One region of the Kocuria turfanensis genome, then DNA from elsewhere that is predicted to be linked to it. Evidence: predicted binding sites of a transcription regulator. Region 1 holds the regulator's gene; the other holds the start of a gene.
The links. Region 1 encodes LexA, which represses DNA repair genes until DNA is damaged. Its sites were predicted from a motif close to TCGAACANNTGTTCGA; they were not measured.
Positions count from the first base shown of each region.

Region 1 (7,470 bases):
GAACACGAAGTTGGAGTCCGACGCCGCCGGTGCGAGCCCGAGCCGGCGCAGCTCCTCGACGATGCGGTCCCGCTGGCGCTTGATGTCCTCGACATTGGCCAGCAGCGCCTCCGAGTGGCGCAGGGCGGCCAGGGCGGTCGCCTGGGTGACGGCCGAGAGGTGGTAGGGCAGGCGCACGAGGCGGATCGCGTCCGCGACCTCGGGGGCCGCGGCGAAGTAGCCCAGCCGGGCGCCGGCGAGCGCGAAGGCCTTGCTCATGGTGCGGCTGACGATCAGGCGGGGCCGGCCCGCCAGCAGGGACAGCGCGGTGCCCGTGCCCCCGTGGGAGAACTCCGCGTAGGCCTCGTCCACGACCACGACGGCCCGGTGGGGCTCACCGGCCTCGTACACGGCCGTGACGACGTCCTCGTCCAGGGCCGTGCCTGTCGGGTTGTTGGGCGAGCAGAGGAAGACGACGTCGGGGCGGTGCCGGCGGACCTGCTCGGCCGCCGACTCCGCGGTGAGCCCGAAGTCCGCGGACCGCTCCCCCGCCACGAAACCGGTGTGCGTGCCCGCGGCCAGCAGCGGGTACATGGAGTAGGTCGGGACGAAGGTGAGCAGGGAGCGCCCGGGACCGCCGAAGGCCTGCAGGATCTGCTGCAGGATCTCGTTGGAGCCGTTGGCCGCCCAGAGGTTCTCCGCCCCCAGCCCGTGGCCCAGGTACGCGGCGAGCTCCTCCCGCAGGGCCGTGAACTCCCGGTCCGGGTACCGGTTGAGGGTCCAGGCCGCCGCGGTGACCTCCTCCACGATCGCGGTGTGCACGTCCGCCGGGACCGGGTGGGTGTTCTCGTTGGTGTTGAGGGCCACGGCGACGTCCAGCTGCGGGGCGCCGTAGGGGGCCTTGCCGCGCAGGTCGTCGCGCAGCGGGAGGGCGTTGAGTCGGTCCAGGTTCTGCGTCACCCGAACAGTTTAGACCTGCCCCCGGTGCCCGCCCGCGGGCCGGGGCGGGGCGGGCGGGTCAGTGGGTGGGTCAGTGGGCGGCGCCGAGCTCGATCAGCAGGACTCCGCCCATGATGAGCGCGATGCCCAGCACCATGACCCGGCTCAGGGGCTCACCGAAGAACAGGCGGCCCGCGACCGCGGTGAGCGCCACGCCCGCGGCGGCCCAGATGCCGTAGGCCACGCCCAGCCCCAGCCCGTGGCGCAGGGCCAGGGCGAGCAGCGTGAACGCGAGCAGGTAGCCGGTCACCACGGCGGCGTACCAGCGTCTGCGGCCCTCCGCGGCGACCCGCAGGGACAGGGTGGCGGCGACCTCGGTGAGGATCGCCCCGGTCAGGTAGAGCCAGGCCATCAGGCGCCGCCGTCCCGGGCGGCCCGGTGGGCGCCGACCTCCACGCACAGCACCCCGGCGACGACCAGGACGATGCCGGCGAGCACCAGCAGGGTCAGCGCCTCCCCGAAGACCAGGGCCGCCAGGAGGGCGGTGAGCGTCACGCCCGTCGCCGCCCAGATGCCGTAGGCCACGCCGACGGGCAGACCGCGGCGCAGCACCGCCGCGAGGAACACGAACGCGGCGCTGTATCCGGTGACCACGAGCAGGTACCAGCCGGGGTGCCCCAGGGCCGCCTTCAGGGCCAGTGAGGCGGCCACCTCGCTGCAGATCGCGGCACCCAGCAGCGGCCAGACGGTGCTCGCCCGGGTCCGGGGAGGCCGCCGGGGCTCACGGGCGGACACGGGGGGGCGGCGGGTTCCCGCGGTCGGGACGCGGGTGGAGGGCTCCGGTGCTCATGCCCCCGACCCTACCGATGCCGAGCGCGGCGCCGGGACGGGGTGCCCGGGGGCCGTCCCGGCGGGACGGGCCGCCGTTCAGGCGGCGGGGACCTCCAGGAGCTGGCCCGCCTGGAGGACGGAGCTGTCGAGGTCGTTGAGCTCCACGATCTCGTCCATGACGTCCCGCGGGTCGCGCTCCGGGTCGGCCAGCACGGCCAGGTCCCACAGGCTCTGCCCCGGGTGCACCGTGGCCTGCTCCGTCCCGGCGCCCGCGACGGGCTCGCTGGTGGCCGTGGCCGTGGACGGGACGAGGAAGATCACGGCCAGCACCACCAGGGCCGCGGAGCCGGCCAGGACGGGCAGGCCCAGCAGGACCAGGCGGCCCCGCCGGGTCAGCACCAGCGGAGCGCGGGAGGTCCCTGCCGACGGGCGGGCCCGGCGAGCCGCGCGGGCCGGGCCGCCGAGGGATCGGGGGCGGCGCGCGACGACGGCGCTGAGGGTGGCACTGGCACTCATGACATGAACTCCTTGACGTTCCCGCACGGGGCGGGCGATCTCGAACACCGGTCCGACCGGCGGCCCGTCCGGGCCTGCATGCGATCGAACATACTTTCGAATACCGATGACCCATGTCTAGCACGCGTCTGCGAAGGCTGTCGACACCGGGTCGTACATATGTTTGAAGACACACGGCGTGTCGCCTAGGCTGGGAGCACGTTCGGGCCTCGGGCCGGCACGCGTTCCGACTTCCCCCGGCTCCCTGCTGGCTGGACCCATCGAAGCACCCGGGTCCGACATCGGAACGGGGCCGGCGCGCACCGGAGGCACCACCAGCCGGACGCGAAAGGACGACGCTCCCATGGCTCAGCCCCCCACCCCCGAGGAGTCCCGCCCCCGGGCCGCGCGGTCCGGCGGCCGCCCCCGCGGCCGGGGTCTCAGCGTGCGCCAGCGCACCATCCTCGAGGCCATCCAGCGCTCCATCGCCGAGCACGGATATCCGCCGTCGATGCGCGAGATCGGCGACCTCGTGGGCCTGGCCTCGCTCTCCAGCGTCACCCACCAGCTCTCCCAGCTCGAGAAGCTGGGCTACCTGCGCCGGGACCCGAAGCGCCCCCGGGCGATGGAGGTGCTCACGCCCCTGCAGCTGCGCGACGCGGCCGCCCCGGAGACCCCGGAGGCCCCGCACGAGCCGGCGGACGCGCCCCGCGGCCCGCGCGCCGGTGCACCGGGCGGGGTGGCGGAGCTGTCCACCTCCGCGGACGTGACGATGGTGCCCCTGGTGGGGCACATCGCCGCCGGCGGGCCGATCACCGCCGAGCAGGACGTGGAGGACGTGCTGGCGCTGCCCCGCCAGCTGGTCGGCCACGGCGAGCTGTTCATGCTGCGGGTCAAGGGCGACTCGATGATCGACGCGGCCATCTGCGACGGCGACTGGGTCGTGGTCCGCCGGCAGAGCGCGGCCGACAACGGGGACATCGTGGCCGCCCTGCTCGACGACGAGGCCACGGTGAAGACCTTCCGCCAGCGCGACGGGCACACCTGGCTGCTCCCGCAGAACACGCGCTACGAGCCCATCCTCGGGGACCACGCCACGGTGATGGGCAAGGTCGTCTCGGTGCTGCGCAGCCTCTGACACCCGCCGTCCGGCACTCGCCGGCCGATCGGCCGGGCCCCGTGCCGTGTCCTGACCGGGTCAGGCCGTCGCCAGGCGCGTCAGGGCCCCGAGCACCACCGAGCGGTCCGTGGTGGTCCACAGCGGCGGCAGGGACCCCCGCAGGAACCCCCCGTAGCGGGCCGTGGCGATGCGGGAGTCCAGGATCGCCACGACGCCGCGGTCCCCGCCGGCGCGGATGAGCCGGCCGGCCCCCTGGGCCAGCCGCACGGCCGCGTGCGTCGCCGAGACGGACATGAAGCCGTTGCCCCCCGCCCGCTCGGCCGCCCGGCTGCGGGCCGTGGACAGCGGGTCGTCCGGGCGCGGGAACGGGATCCGGTCGATCATCACCAGCCGGCACGAGGCCCCCGGGACGTCGACGCCCTGCCACAGGCTCATCGTGCCGAAGAGGCTCGTGGCGGGGTCGTCGGTGAACTCCTGGACGAGTCCCGCCAGCGAGGACTCCCCCTGGCAGAGGATCGGCAGGTCGGTGCGCCCGCGCAGGGCCTCCGCGGCCTCCTCCGCCGCCCGGCGGGAGGAGAACAGGCCCAGCGCCCCGCCGCGCGAGGCCTCGAGCAGGGCGAGCATCTCCTCCAGCTGGGCCTCGGTCAGGCGCCGGCCCGGCTTCTCCAGGTGCTTGGCGAGGTAGAGGATCCCCTGTTTCGGGTAGTCGAAGGGGCTGCCCACGTCCACGCCCTCCCAGCGCGGGGCGCCCTCGCCGCGCAGCCCGAGGGCCCCGGCGGGGGCGTCGAAGGAGGAGCCGACGGACAGTGTCGCCGAGGTCAGCACCACGGTGCGGCCGTCGAAGAGGCCCTCCCGCAGGGTCCCGGCCACCGACAGCGGCGCGACGTGCAGGGTGGCCGGGTCGGTGTCCTCGGCGGGGACGTACCCGCGGCCGGGCTCCCACCCGCCCTGCCGCGAGATCCACAGCACCTCGCGGGAGTCTGCGGCGGCGAGGATGCGCTCGGCCAGCTCGAGCACGTCGCTGACGCGCGAGCGGGCCATCTGCCGTCCGGCGTCCCCGTCCTTCTCGCCCCCGGAGCCGCCCTTGGACTCGCTCATCACCGTGCGGGCGGCGTCCCGGATCTGGGTCACGGCCGCCGCCTGGGCGTCGTCGAGGCCCCGGTGCAGCAGCTCGGCGGGCGCGCCCAGCAGCGCGGCCTCCAGGTTGGCGGCACCGGCGGTGAGGGAGTCGGGGTTCGCGGCGGTGTGCTTGCGCGCGGAGGCGGCCGCCGCGCGCACCATGGCGGCGGAGAGCTGGCCGGTGACCGCCCCAGTGACCCGGTCCTGCAGCTCGTGGGCCTCGTCGATCACCACGACGTCGTGCTCGGGCAGGACCGTGATGCCCTCGAACGCGTTGATCGCGAGCAGGGCGTGGTTGGTGATCACGATGTCCGCCTCCCCGGCCCGCTGCTTGGCGAGCTCGGCGAAGCACTGCTCGACCAGGGGGCAGCTGCGGCCCAGGCACTCCTTGGCGGTCACGGAGACCTGGCGCCACGCCTTGTCGCTCACGCCCGGGAGCAGTTCGTCGCGGTCACCGGTGTCCGTGGCGCGCGCCCACTCCCGCAGGCGCTGGACCTCCTGGCCCAGCCGGCCGGGCTGCTCGGTGGCCTCCGGCTGCGCGGCGCCGGGGTGCGGGGCGGCGTCGGGCAGGGCGAAGAGCGCGCCGGGGTCGTCCTCGGACGGGTAGCCGCCCTCGAGCTTGTGCAGGCAGGCGTAGTTGCTGCGGCCCTTGAGCAGGGCGACGTCGACCTCGCGCTCGAGCTCCCCCTCCAGGGCGGCCAGCAGGCGGGGGACGTCCCGGCCCACGATCTGCGACTGCAGGGCGAGGGTCGCGGTGGCCACCACCACCGGCTTGTCCGCGTGCTGGGCGTGCGCCACGAGCGGGGCCAGGTAGGCGAGGGACTTGCCGGTGCCGGTGCCGGCCTGGACCAGCAGGTGCCGGCCGCGGTCGAGGGCCTCCGCGACCTTGGCGGTCATCAGCCGCTGCCCGTCCCGGACCTGCCCGCCCATCGCCGTGACGGCGGTGTCGAGCAGGCCCAGGGCGTCCTGGGCCCCGGGCAGGGTCTCCGGCCGGGTGCCGGAGACGTCCCGCCCGGACTCGTCGACGAATGCTGCGGGCACCGGCTCAGGCGCTCTCGGCGCCGAAGCCGGGCGCGTGCTCCGGGGCGAACTCCGCGAGCTCGGCCGCCAGGTCCTCGCGGACCTTCACCAGCAGGTGCGTGCCCTCGGGCAGGTGCTCGGTGCGCAGGATCTCCGCGTCCCAGTCGTGCAGCCGGCTGACGACGTCGCCGCGCTGGTACGGGACCAGCAGGTCCAGCACCGTCTCCGGGCGCGGGATGGACTCGCTGATCCGCTCCCGCAGCGCGTCGAGGCCCTCCCCGGTGCGGGCGGAGACCACCACGACGTTGCGCTCGCGCTGCCGGATCCGCTCGACCACGAAGGGGTCCGCGGCGTCGACCTTGTTGAGCACGATGATCTCCGGGATGTTCTGCGCGTCGATGTCGGTGAACACCTGGCGCACCGCCCGGATCTGGCCCTCGGGGTCCGGGTGGGAGGCGTCCACCACGTGCAGGATGAGGTCGGCGTCGGCGACCTCCTCCAGCGTGGAGCGGAACGCCTCCACGAGCTGGGTCGGCAGGGACCGCACGAAGCCGACCGTGTCCGAGAGCGTGTAGCCGATCCCGTCCGGGGTCTGCGCGCGGCGGACCGTGGGGTCCAGGGTCGCGAACAGCGCGTTCTCCACGAGCACCCCGGCGTCCGTGAGCCGGTTGAGCAGCGAGGACTTGCCCGCGTTGGTGTAGCCGGCGATCGCCACGGAGGGCACCGAGTTGCGGCGGCGGTTGAGCCGCTTGGTCTCCCGGGCCGGCTTCATGGCGGCGATCTCGCGGCGCAGCTTGGCCATCCGCGTGCGGATCCGGCGGCGGTCCAGCTCGATCTTGGTCTCACCGGGCCCGCGGGAGCCGATGCCCTCACCGGCGGCCGCACGGCCACCGGCCTGGCGGGACAGGGACTCGCCCCAGCCGCGCAGGCGCGGGAGCAGGTACTCGAGCTGGGCGAGCTCGACCTGCGCCTTGCCCTCCTTGGACTTGGCGTGCTGGGCGAAGATGTCGAGGATCAGACCGGTGCGGTCGATGACCTTGACCTTGACGACGTCCTCCAGCCCGCGCCGCTGGGACGGGGCCAGCTCGGAGTCCACGATGACGGTGTCGGCGCCGGTGGCGGCGACGATGTCGCGCAGCTCCTTGGCCTTGCCGGAGCCCAGGAACGTGGCGGGGTCGGGCTTGAGCCGGCGCTGGACGATGCCGTCCAGCACCTCGGAGCCGGCGGTCTCGGCGAGCGCGGCGAGCTCCCGCAGGGAGTTCTCCGCCTCCTCGAGCGTGCCCTCGGTCCAGAGCCCGGCCAGGACCACGCGCTCGAGGCGCAGCTGGCGGTACTCGAGCTCCGTGACGTCCTCGAGCTCGGTGGACAGGCCCCCGACCCGGCGCAGGGCGCGGCGCTCGTCGAGGTCCTGCTGCTCGCCGTCGTGCTGCGAGTGCTCCTGGCCGCTGTCGGCCAGTTCGCGGGCGCGGCCGGTCAGGAGGCCGCTCCCGGCGGCCCCGGAGTCCTCGGACCGGCGGTCGGCGCGCTCTCCGGCGTCGGCCTCCCGGGCCCGGGCCCGGGAGAGGACGCGCTCGACGACGTCCTCGAGGTCCTGCCGGCTCAGGCCGTTGTCGGCCTCCACCGCGGGAGACGCGGTGCTGTGGTCGGCAGGGGTGTGGTGAGACTGGGTCATGGTTCCTTTCGGAAAGGATGTGGTGGTTGGAATTCTAGTCGCGGTCTCCGACGAGCGGGGCCGCGGGCGGGTGGCTGCGCGGAGCGGGCCGGGTCCGCGCGGTCGGTAGCATGAACGTCTATGACACGGCGTTCCGACTCCCCCGATCCCGCCGCCGGCCCGGCGGCCCCGAACCCGGGGACCGAGCACTACTTCTCGGAGGATCCCTCGGTGCCGGAGGTGCGCCGCCCGGTGACCGTGGCCCTGCGCGGGCGGGAGGTCGTCCTGCAGACCTCCAACGGCGTCTTCAGTCCGC
Region 1 covers NZ_CP014480.1:3,698,610-3,706,079, reverse strand. The annotation lists gene AYX06_RS16885 (histidinol-phosphate transaminase) at 1-939, opposite strand, end outside; gene AYX06_RS16880 (DMT family transporter) at 1,010-1,330, opposite strand; gene AYX06_RS16875 (DMT family transporter) at 1,330-1,713, opposite strand; gene AYX06_RS16870 (LysM peptidoglycan-binding domain-containing protein) at 1,846-2,265, opposite strand; gene lexA (transcriptional repressor LexA) at 2,690-3,382, shown strand; gene AYX06_RS16860 (ATP-dependent DNA helicase) at 3,443-5,524, opposite strand; gene hflX (GTPase HflX) at 5,529-7,175, opposite strand; gene AYX06_RS16850 (class I SAM-dependent methyltransferase) at 7,296-7,470, shown strand, end outside.

Region 2 (7,470 bases), on a different contig from region 1:
CAGCGCGGACGAGGTCGCCCCATGCTGTACTACGCGAACCAGGTGCAACTGGAGAAGTTGCTATCCGCCCTCGCGGAATACGCGCTTGGGGGTATGTCCGATAAGGACACAGGGGTGCCCCTGGGGTCTCACTAGAATCTTCCCTCCTGTGATTTCGTCATCCAACGGGCTATGAACCTGTTCATGAACCTGTTCACGGTCAACTATAGGGGTACCCGAAGCGGCATCACAACGACAGGGAGTGGCTACTGGGGTGTCTCGTCCGCAGACGACTTCTCGTTCTTTTCGATCACGTCAAGGATGGCCTGAAGTCCTGCGGGGTCGATGTCCCCGAGGGCGCGCATGGCGAAGTCACGTACCTGTGCGCGACGCATGGAGATGATCATGTTCAGTTCCCGCTCGATCTGGTCGGGCAAGGGGCCGTCCTCGTGCAAGAGGAATCCAGGATCGACACCGAATAGGTCAGCAATGGCGCTCAGCAGCTCGCGATCGGTGCGAAGCGCTGGATGGCCAGTGGTGAGGTAATACCACTTGGTTCGCCCTAGGGCGACACCGCGCTCCCGCAAGCCAGCTTGAATCGCAGGAAAGTTCAGGGGTTTACCGTCCTCGCCGGGCAGCGCGTCGAGCAGCAAATTGACCTTATTGGCCAAGACCTGCTGTGGGGTCCGCTCGTCCTGTTCCATGCCTACTCCCTCTACCCGACTAGCAGTCGGTACGTCACAGCGTAGATTCCTCCGATGACGGCCACGCCGAAAGTCGCCCCCGCCATCACCTGACTAGCGGTATGGGCGCGTAACACCACCCGGCTGATGCACACGAAGGCACACACCGGGATGGCTAACAGTCCCCATGGGCCCCAGGACAACGTGGCAATGGCTGCCACACTCCCTGCCGTCATGGCATGTCCGGAGATCTTCCACCACGGGCTGATGATGATCAGCCCCACCATCCCGGAGGCGAAAGCTACAGCGAGGGCGAGCAGAATCGATGGACCTTGCCACGTCAACAAAGCCATCATATAGAGCCCCGCCAGGGCGAAGGTGGCGGCCATGATGGGGGCGCGCTCCTTCTTGTCGCTGACGTGATGGTCAGACAGGACGCCTCGACGGGCCAGGACGATGACGACGGCGAAGGGGATCAAGCAGATCGCGCACGCCCCTAAGAGTCCCCACAGGGCTCCGGCAAGCCCTGCCCCCTGGACCAGGGAGGGCATCATCACAAATAGAACGGAAAGCACTATCGGGGGTTGAAACGCCTCGCTGAACGCAACAGCGACCTTCCGAGCACGGTGTTCGGTCGTTGTTGCTGTACTAACTACCAAAGCGAGCCTCCACGGCTTTCATCATCTTGTCCCTTCTGGGACAGGGAGGGATGTCTCCACGGGATTCGGCATCGTAGGCAGCGATCATGGCCTTGTAGAGATCCTGCCGAGGTCGCGGGCTGCAGGTCGCTACGGCGAGGCCGTGGCGCAGTCTCCCTTGGCGTTCTGCCACGAGACGACCCAGGTGGTAGCGATCGCCGAGGTGCCAACGCCGAAGTGCTGCCGAAGCTGCCAGCACAAACAGGCCCGCGGCCATCAAGCCGGCTCCGGGTAGGTACAACGGTCCGAAGGCCGCATGCGTGACCGTGATGAAACGGCTGTCAGTAGCGTGAAAGTGGTCTGCGGCCATGTAGAGACACTCGATTACTGAGGCAATTCCCATGCTCAGCGCCCCTGCACAGACCAAGGACAGTGCCACGCGCACCCGCGCGTGGCGCCGGCGCTTCTCTCGCAGTCCACCGAGCACGCGCCAAGAGATATCAAGCATCAAACCCGCAGCCACGGCCATGTAGACCGTGCCGTAGAGCAGCGTAGGTAACTGGTCGATGTGCTCGGGGATGAATGCCATTGAGGTCACGGCCTTGTCGATGCCCCAGAACGAAAACGTCATCAGACCAATGATCATGGCCGCGATCATCGCCTCAACACGTCGCTGTTGCCGGGGCCAGGGGTTTGCCTGTAGTGCCTCCAGCAGGGCCACTCGCAGGGACCACATGGCTCCCAAGACGAGAACGTTGCGTACGAGGTGGAACCAGTTGTGTCCACCGAGTACAGCATCGACCTCATGCTCCGTGATGAAGACCGGATTGATCGATAGGGCTAAGGCGCCCAGGAGGGTGCCCAGCCAAGCGGCATGGCTACGAGCACGGTGGAAGATGACGGGCAGGCGCAGCACGGTGATGGCAAACAGGACCAAGGCGGCGCAGGGCTTGAGTAGGTCAATCAGCACAGGCTCAGCCGAACAGCTCGAGGATGGGGTCTGGCTGGCCGGCGAGATGGGCAGCCAGGGCCACAGCAATTGCCTCGGCGTCCTTCTCCTGAGAGGTCCACCGATCGCTGCGGGCAAGGACTTGCCGGACGCTCTTATTCTTACCCACCTTGGAGAACGCCGTGCCGATGCTCAATTCGCACCCGCTGTGGCGCAGCAGGATGTGTCCATATTCGTGCGCCACGATGTGCCTGACGAATGCATCGGACTGTACGCATCCCTCGTCATGGAAGATGTAGGACTGCGTCTCTGTCCTCATCCACACGCCAGTGACTGACCGACCAAGGCTCTGCGGAGCTGGTCCCACACTGATCTTGTATCCGTGCTGCCGTTCCACAGCCGCGTGTATGTCCGGCCAGGATCTCAATGACGAGGCACTGGGTAATAACTGGTCGAGGTCAACACCGGGGAGGCGCAGTGGAAGAGCCAGGACTTTCACCTCATGACTGTACCGGGAGGAGCTCACACGAGTCGGCTCGCGCTTGGGGTGGAGGCTCGTGCGCATGTCGGTAGAAGAGCCTACCGGTGATGTTCTACCATGAACATGTTCACGCCTCTTCGTGGGGCGCCGTATGCAAATGTGCTTTAGCTGGGAAACACGCCGCTCCGCTGTGGGCAAATGTGCATTTACCGTGGCAGACTAGCGCCATGACCGAGTACAAGCCACCGAAGATGATCGGGCGCAAAGTGCCATTCAGCATGCGCCTGACACTGGATCAGCACCGGTTGGCAGCAGAGAACGCTTCTCGCGTAGGGCTCTCCATGGCTGAGTACATCGGCGCGCTCATCGAGCGTGACTCGGGAAGGACTAACAAGCTCGACAACCCACAGGAGACAGAACTCCCCCTCAGCAACACCGCTTAAACGACTGACGGCCCGCCGGGCAAGGCGGGCCGTCGAAGTCAATCAGCTGTCCCAGGTCGCCAAACTCGTGACAGCTGGTTCAACAGAACTGAATCAGGAACCTCATGAACCCAATACCAGGGGACTGTTGTGTCCCCTAGTGTACCTGAGGCGCGTCCGCAAATGGACCCCTCTTCACTCAGTCACGCCGATTTTCGGTCACACTCCGCCCCTGACGCTGCTCTCGAGGCCGCTGGGGAGTTCCCCTCTCGTCGCCGTCGGGTGCGGGTGGAGCATGAGCAGTCCAAGGCCGTCGTGCAGCGGGCAGTGCCCAAGGGCTGCCAGCTCGCCAAGCACGTCGTCGCCTGGCGCCGGGCCGTGCTGGAGCACCCCAGCCTGGAATTGATCCGTGCCGATGCTCGGGCGAACGTGCTGGCCGTGGTGGAGATCATCTGCTCCCAGCAGAACCCCGCCTCGCGCACCTGGCGCACGACCTGGGACTGGGTCGCTGCGAAGATCGACCGCTCCCGCTCCACTGTGGCGCGGGTGATCCGTCACCTGCGCGACTGCGGGCTGCTGGCCGTGGTGGCCACCGGCCGCAGCGCGGGGCGCACCCCGCGCTCCACCGGTCGCGCCCAGGGCGAGGCCCCCGTCTACGCGCTCATCCACAACACCGTCCAGCCGGCAATGGAGCCTGTGGAACTAACTGACACCCCGGTCCCCACGAAGTGGGAGAGTCTTTCCCCGCACGCGCGCGAAGAGGTTTCCCCGAAGGACGCGGCTGCGCCGCGACCCACCCGAAAGCGCGCCGCGCAGCGGCGCGAAGTGGTCGCCGCCCTGAGTCGTCGTACAGCCTCGCTGTGGCCCCGTCATGCGACGACGGAGCCTTTGACGGGGCGGATGACCCGTCGGGCGCGGAAGGAGACTCAGCGGGCGGCTGCCCTGGAGCTCCAGCACGAGGCCATCGTCCTGCGCCAGCTCACCACCGCCCACGTCGTGAGCGTGCTCAGGCCGTTCTTCGAGGCCGGATGGACCATCGCCGATGTGCTCACCGCCCTGGACTGGACGCCTCAGGGCACCCGCTACGGCTTCCTGACCGTGGAGGGCATCGAGAACCCCGGAGCCTGGCTCACCGCCCGAATGCGCGCCTGGACCCACCCCGACGGCACCCCGATGCGGTCGCGGGACCAGCGTGTCGCCGCCGAGGCCGCTCAGCGCCGTGCGGCAGCACGCGCCGCCGCTGAACGCTCCGCGGCCCGCCTGGCTGCCTCCGCGGCCGTGCCAGCGTCGGCCCCCGAGCCTGGCCCCCGCCGGCCGTTCCGGCAACGCTGGGCCGCCCAGATCGCCGCCGGCCAAAACCAAGCCGCCGGCGCCGCCTCGGCTCCGTAGCCGGGCCCCTTGGCGTGTCCGGTCGACGGGGAAAAATCCGCACCATCGGCACTAGCCACATCGTATATTTGTACGGGTCTATTGTGTTTATGGGATGAGCTTTAGAATATGTGTTCTATCCTGGCGGCATGAGACACTCAGTACCGCTCACCATTGACCGCCCCGTGCTGGTCTCTGCGGTCCTGGTCCGAGTCCCGGCTGGCTTCCCCTCCCCTGCCCAGGACAGCTTCGACGACGGCCGGATCGACCTCAACGAGGTGCTCATCCGCGATGTCACCTCCACTTTCATCTTCCGCGTCACCGGAGACTCCATGGAAGGCATCGGGATCTACTCCGGCGACGAAGTCCTCGTGGACCGCTCCCTGACCCCCAAGCACGGCAGCGTGGTGATCGCCGTGCTCGACGGCGACTTCACCATCAAGACCCTGCACGTCCACCCGGACCGGGTCGTGCTGCACCCGGAGAACCCGGCCTACCCCAACGTGGAGGTCCCGTCCCTGTCGACCCTGCACATCTGGGGTGTCGTGGTCTACGGAATCCGCCACATCAACCAGCGGAAGCTGCACTAGGACGGTGGACGACGGTGATCGCCCTGGTCGACGTGAACAACTTCTACGCCTCCTGCGAGGCCCTCTTCGAGCCCTCCCTGGCGGGCAAGCCACTGGTGGTGCTCTCCAACAACGACGGCTGTGTCGTCGCCCGCAGCGCTGAGGCCAAGGCCCTGGGGATCAAGATGGGCGATCCCTGGTTCCAGCTGCGCGCCGACGCGAAGCGGTGGCGGCTGGAGAAGCGTTCCTCCAACTACCAGCTCTACGCCGACCTGTCCGAGCGGGTGATGCTGCTGCTGGCCCGCCACGCACGGGGGCAGGAGGTGTACTCCATCGACGAGTGCTTCCTCCTCCCCCCGCACGGCACACCCGAGGAGCAGGTGCGGTGGGCCCGCCGGCTCAAAGCCACCGTGGCCCGCAACATCGGCCTGCCGGTGAGCATCGGGATCGCCAGCTCCAAGACGAGGGCGAAAATCGCCACAGAATGCGCTAAAAAGCTGCCCGCCACCGGTGGGGTGGTGCACTGGGACCAGGCCCCGGAGGGGTACTGGGACCGGCTCATGGAAGCCCTGCCCGTCACCGAGGTCTGGGGAATCGCCGGGAGGCTGGCGAAACGCCTGGAGGCGATGGGCATCGAGACCACCGCCGATTTGCGTGATGCCGACCCGGTGGCCATCCGGCACAAGTTCTCCGTGGTGCAGATGCGCACCGTGCTGGAGCTCAACGGGTTCCCCGCCATCCCGGTGGAGGACGAGGTGGCCACCAAGGCCCAGATCCTAGTCTCCCGCTCCTTCCCGGACCCGATCTGGGACCCGGAGATCGTGGGCCAAGCCGTAGCCGAGTTCGCCCAACGCGCCTCCCGCCGGCTGCGGAAGGAAGGTGAGGTGGCCGGACGCTTCACCGTCTTTGCCAGTACCTCCCCGCACCGGCCAGGGCCCGCGCACAATGTCTCCGCGCACGTGCGCCTGGCCGTGCCCACCAATGAGCCGGGCCCGCTGGTGGCCGCCGCCCGGTCGGCGCTGGTGCCCAAGCTCATGCACGGGATGTCCTACATGCGGGCCGGCATTCTCTGCATGGACCTCGCCCTCGAGGGGGCCGTGCCTGTTCTGCCCGGAGTGCTCGAGCAACCCGCCCAGATCGGGGAGCTCATCGATGCGGTCAACCGCCGCTTCGGCACCGGCACCCTCGCCCTGGGCCGAATCGGCACCCACTCCCCCGCCCCCTGGGCCAACCACCAAGCCGACCTCTCCCCCAGATACACCACCGACTGGAGCGAGCTTCGCAGCGTCAGTTGAGCGCAGTTGAGGAGTCGTGGCCGCATAATGCATAGACCTGCTGGGAAAATGACTTGGTGATGACAATCGAAAAGTGGCTTGGAATCGTGGGAGATGTTCTTCAACACGCTGGAAGGTTCCTGACCGACACAGAGGACATTGTGTCGTCGTGGGGAGCGCTCACAGTGGCACTGGTGGCGCTAGTAGTTGCGCTGGTCACCCTGCTGCACGATCGCCAGCAAGCGACTCTTCAAGGTCTTGATTTCCGCATTACCGCTCGGCCGGTAGAGGTTCCCTTGCCGGTATCAGTCAGTCCGAATGGGCGGCGCTCGTCGGGGACGACAATCTCGACACAGCTGGTCATCGGAATTCACGCGGTAGGACCCGGGGCCAGATATGGCGTGTCGCTCCGGGTTTGGGGACCAAAAGATGGTGTCGAGGTTGTGCAGCTATCCAAGGCTCGTGAGTCCTGGGGGCCCGGGGACCCACCAATGATCGTTGTTTTGCAACGCCCTGGGGGGCCAGCAGATGCGGAGATGACTGCGCACACGGCACCGTGGACCGCTAGGGACGTCATGGTTGGCTTGACCTGGGCAGTGCCAGGCTGGCCCCGAAGGGGATTGCGAGACCGTGCATTCAGGGTTCATGTCGCATCTCCAGGCAAAGCTGCGCAGGACCTATGGAACGGTAAGTACGAAAAGTGGTCCCCCAAGCGAGACAAATGGGTACCGTACTGCCCCAGGGAACGGCGTAGCCAATTCGTAGAAGAAGTGTCCATCGGTCTCCACTGTTCGAGTCAAGGATTTGGAAAGCAAGATGTCGTTGCAGTCGAGGACAGCGAACAAGCCGTTATCGACGAACAGCACGAGCAACAGATGCGGGAGATGCAGCGAATTGCCATCGCACGAGTTGTGAACAAAACACGGGACACAGAATGAGCACCGAGCAGCCGCAGGGTGGATCAAATTACCGGGAGGGCATGGTCGTGGCAGCCCGCGATCTAGCGCCATTAAGGGAACTTCTGCGCATCTGGGACAGGTGGCAGGCCCGCAACCCTCGCGTAGAAGCAGAGGATATCCGGCAATACCTATACGTTGCCGGGTTCGC
Region 2 covers NZ_CP014484.1:44,010-51,479, reverse strand. The annotation lists gene AYX06_RS19045 (ArsR/SmtB family transcription factor) at 1-135, shown strand, start outside; gene AYX06_RS19040 (hypothetical protein) at 246-683, opposite strand; gene AYX06_RS19035 (phosphatase PAP2 family protein) at 695-1,051, opposite strand; gene AYX06_RS19030 (hypothetical protein) at 1,311-2,270, opposite strand; gene AYX06_RS20310 (M48 family metalloprotease) at 2,275-2,568, opposite strand; gene AYX06_RS19590 (hypothetical protein) at 2,958-3,173, shown strand; gene AYX06_RS19020 (hypothetical protein) at 3,441-4,541, shown strand; gene AYX06_RS19015 (LexA family protein) at 4,670-5,110, shown strand; gene AYX06_RS19010 (Y-family DNA polymerase) at 5,125-6,384, shown strand; gene AYX06_RS20075 (DUF5677 domain-containing protein) at 7,298-7,470, shown strand, end outside.
Region 2: the regulator LexA is predicted to act here: its motif matches at 4,644-4,659, upstream of AYX06_RS19015 (LexA family protein).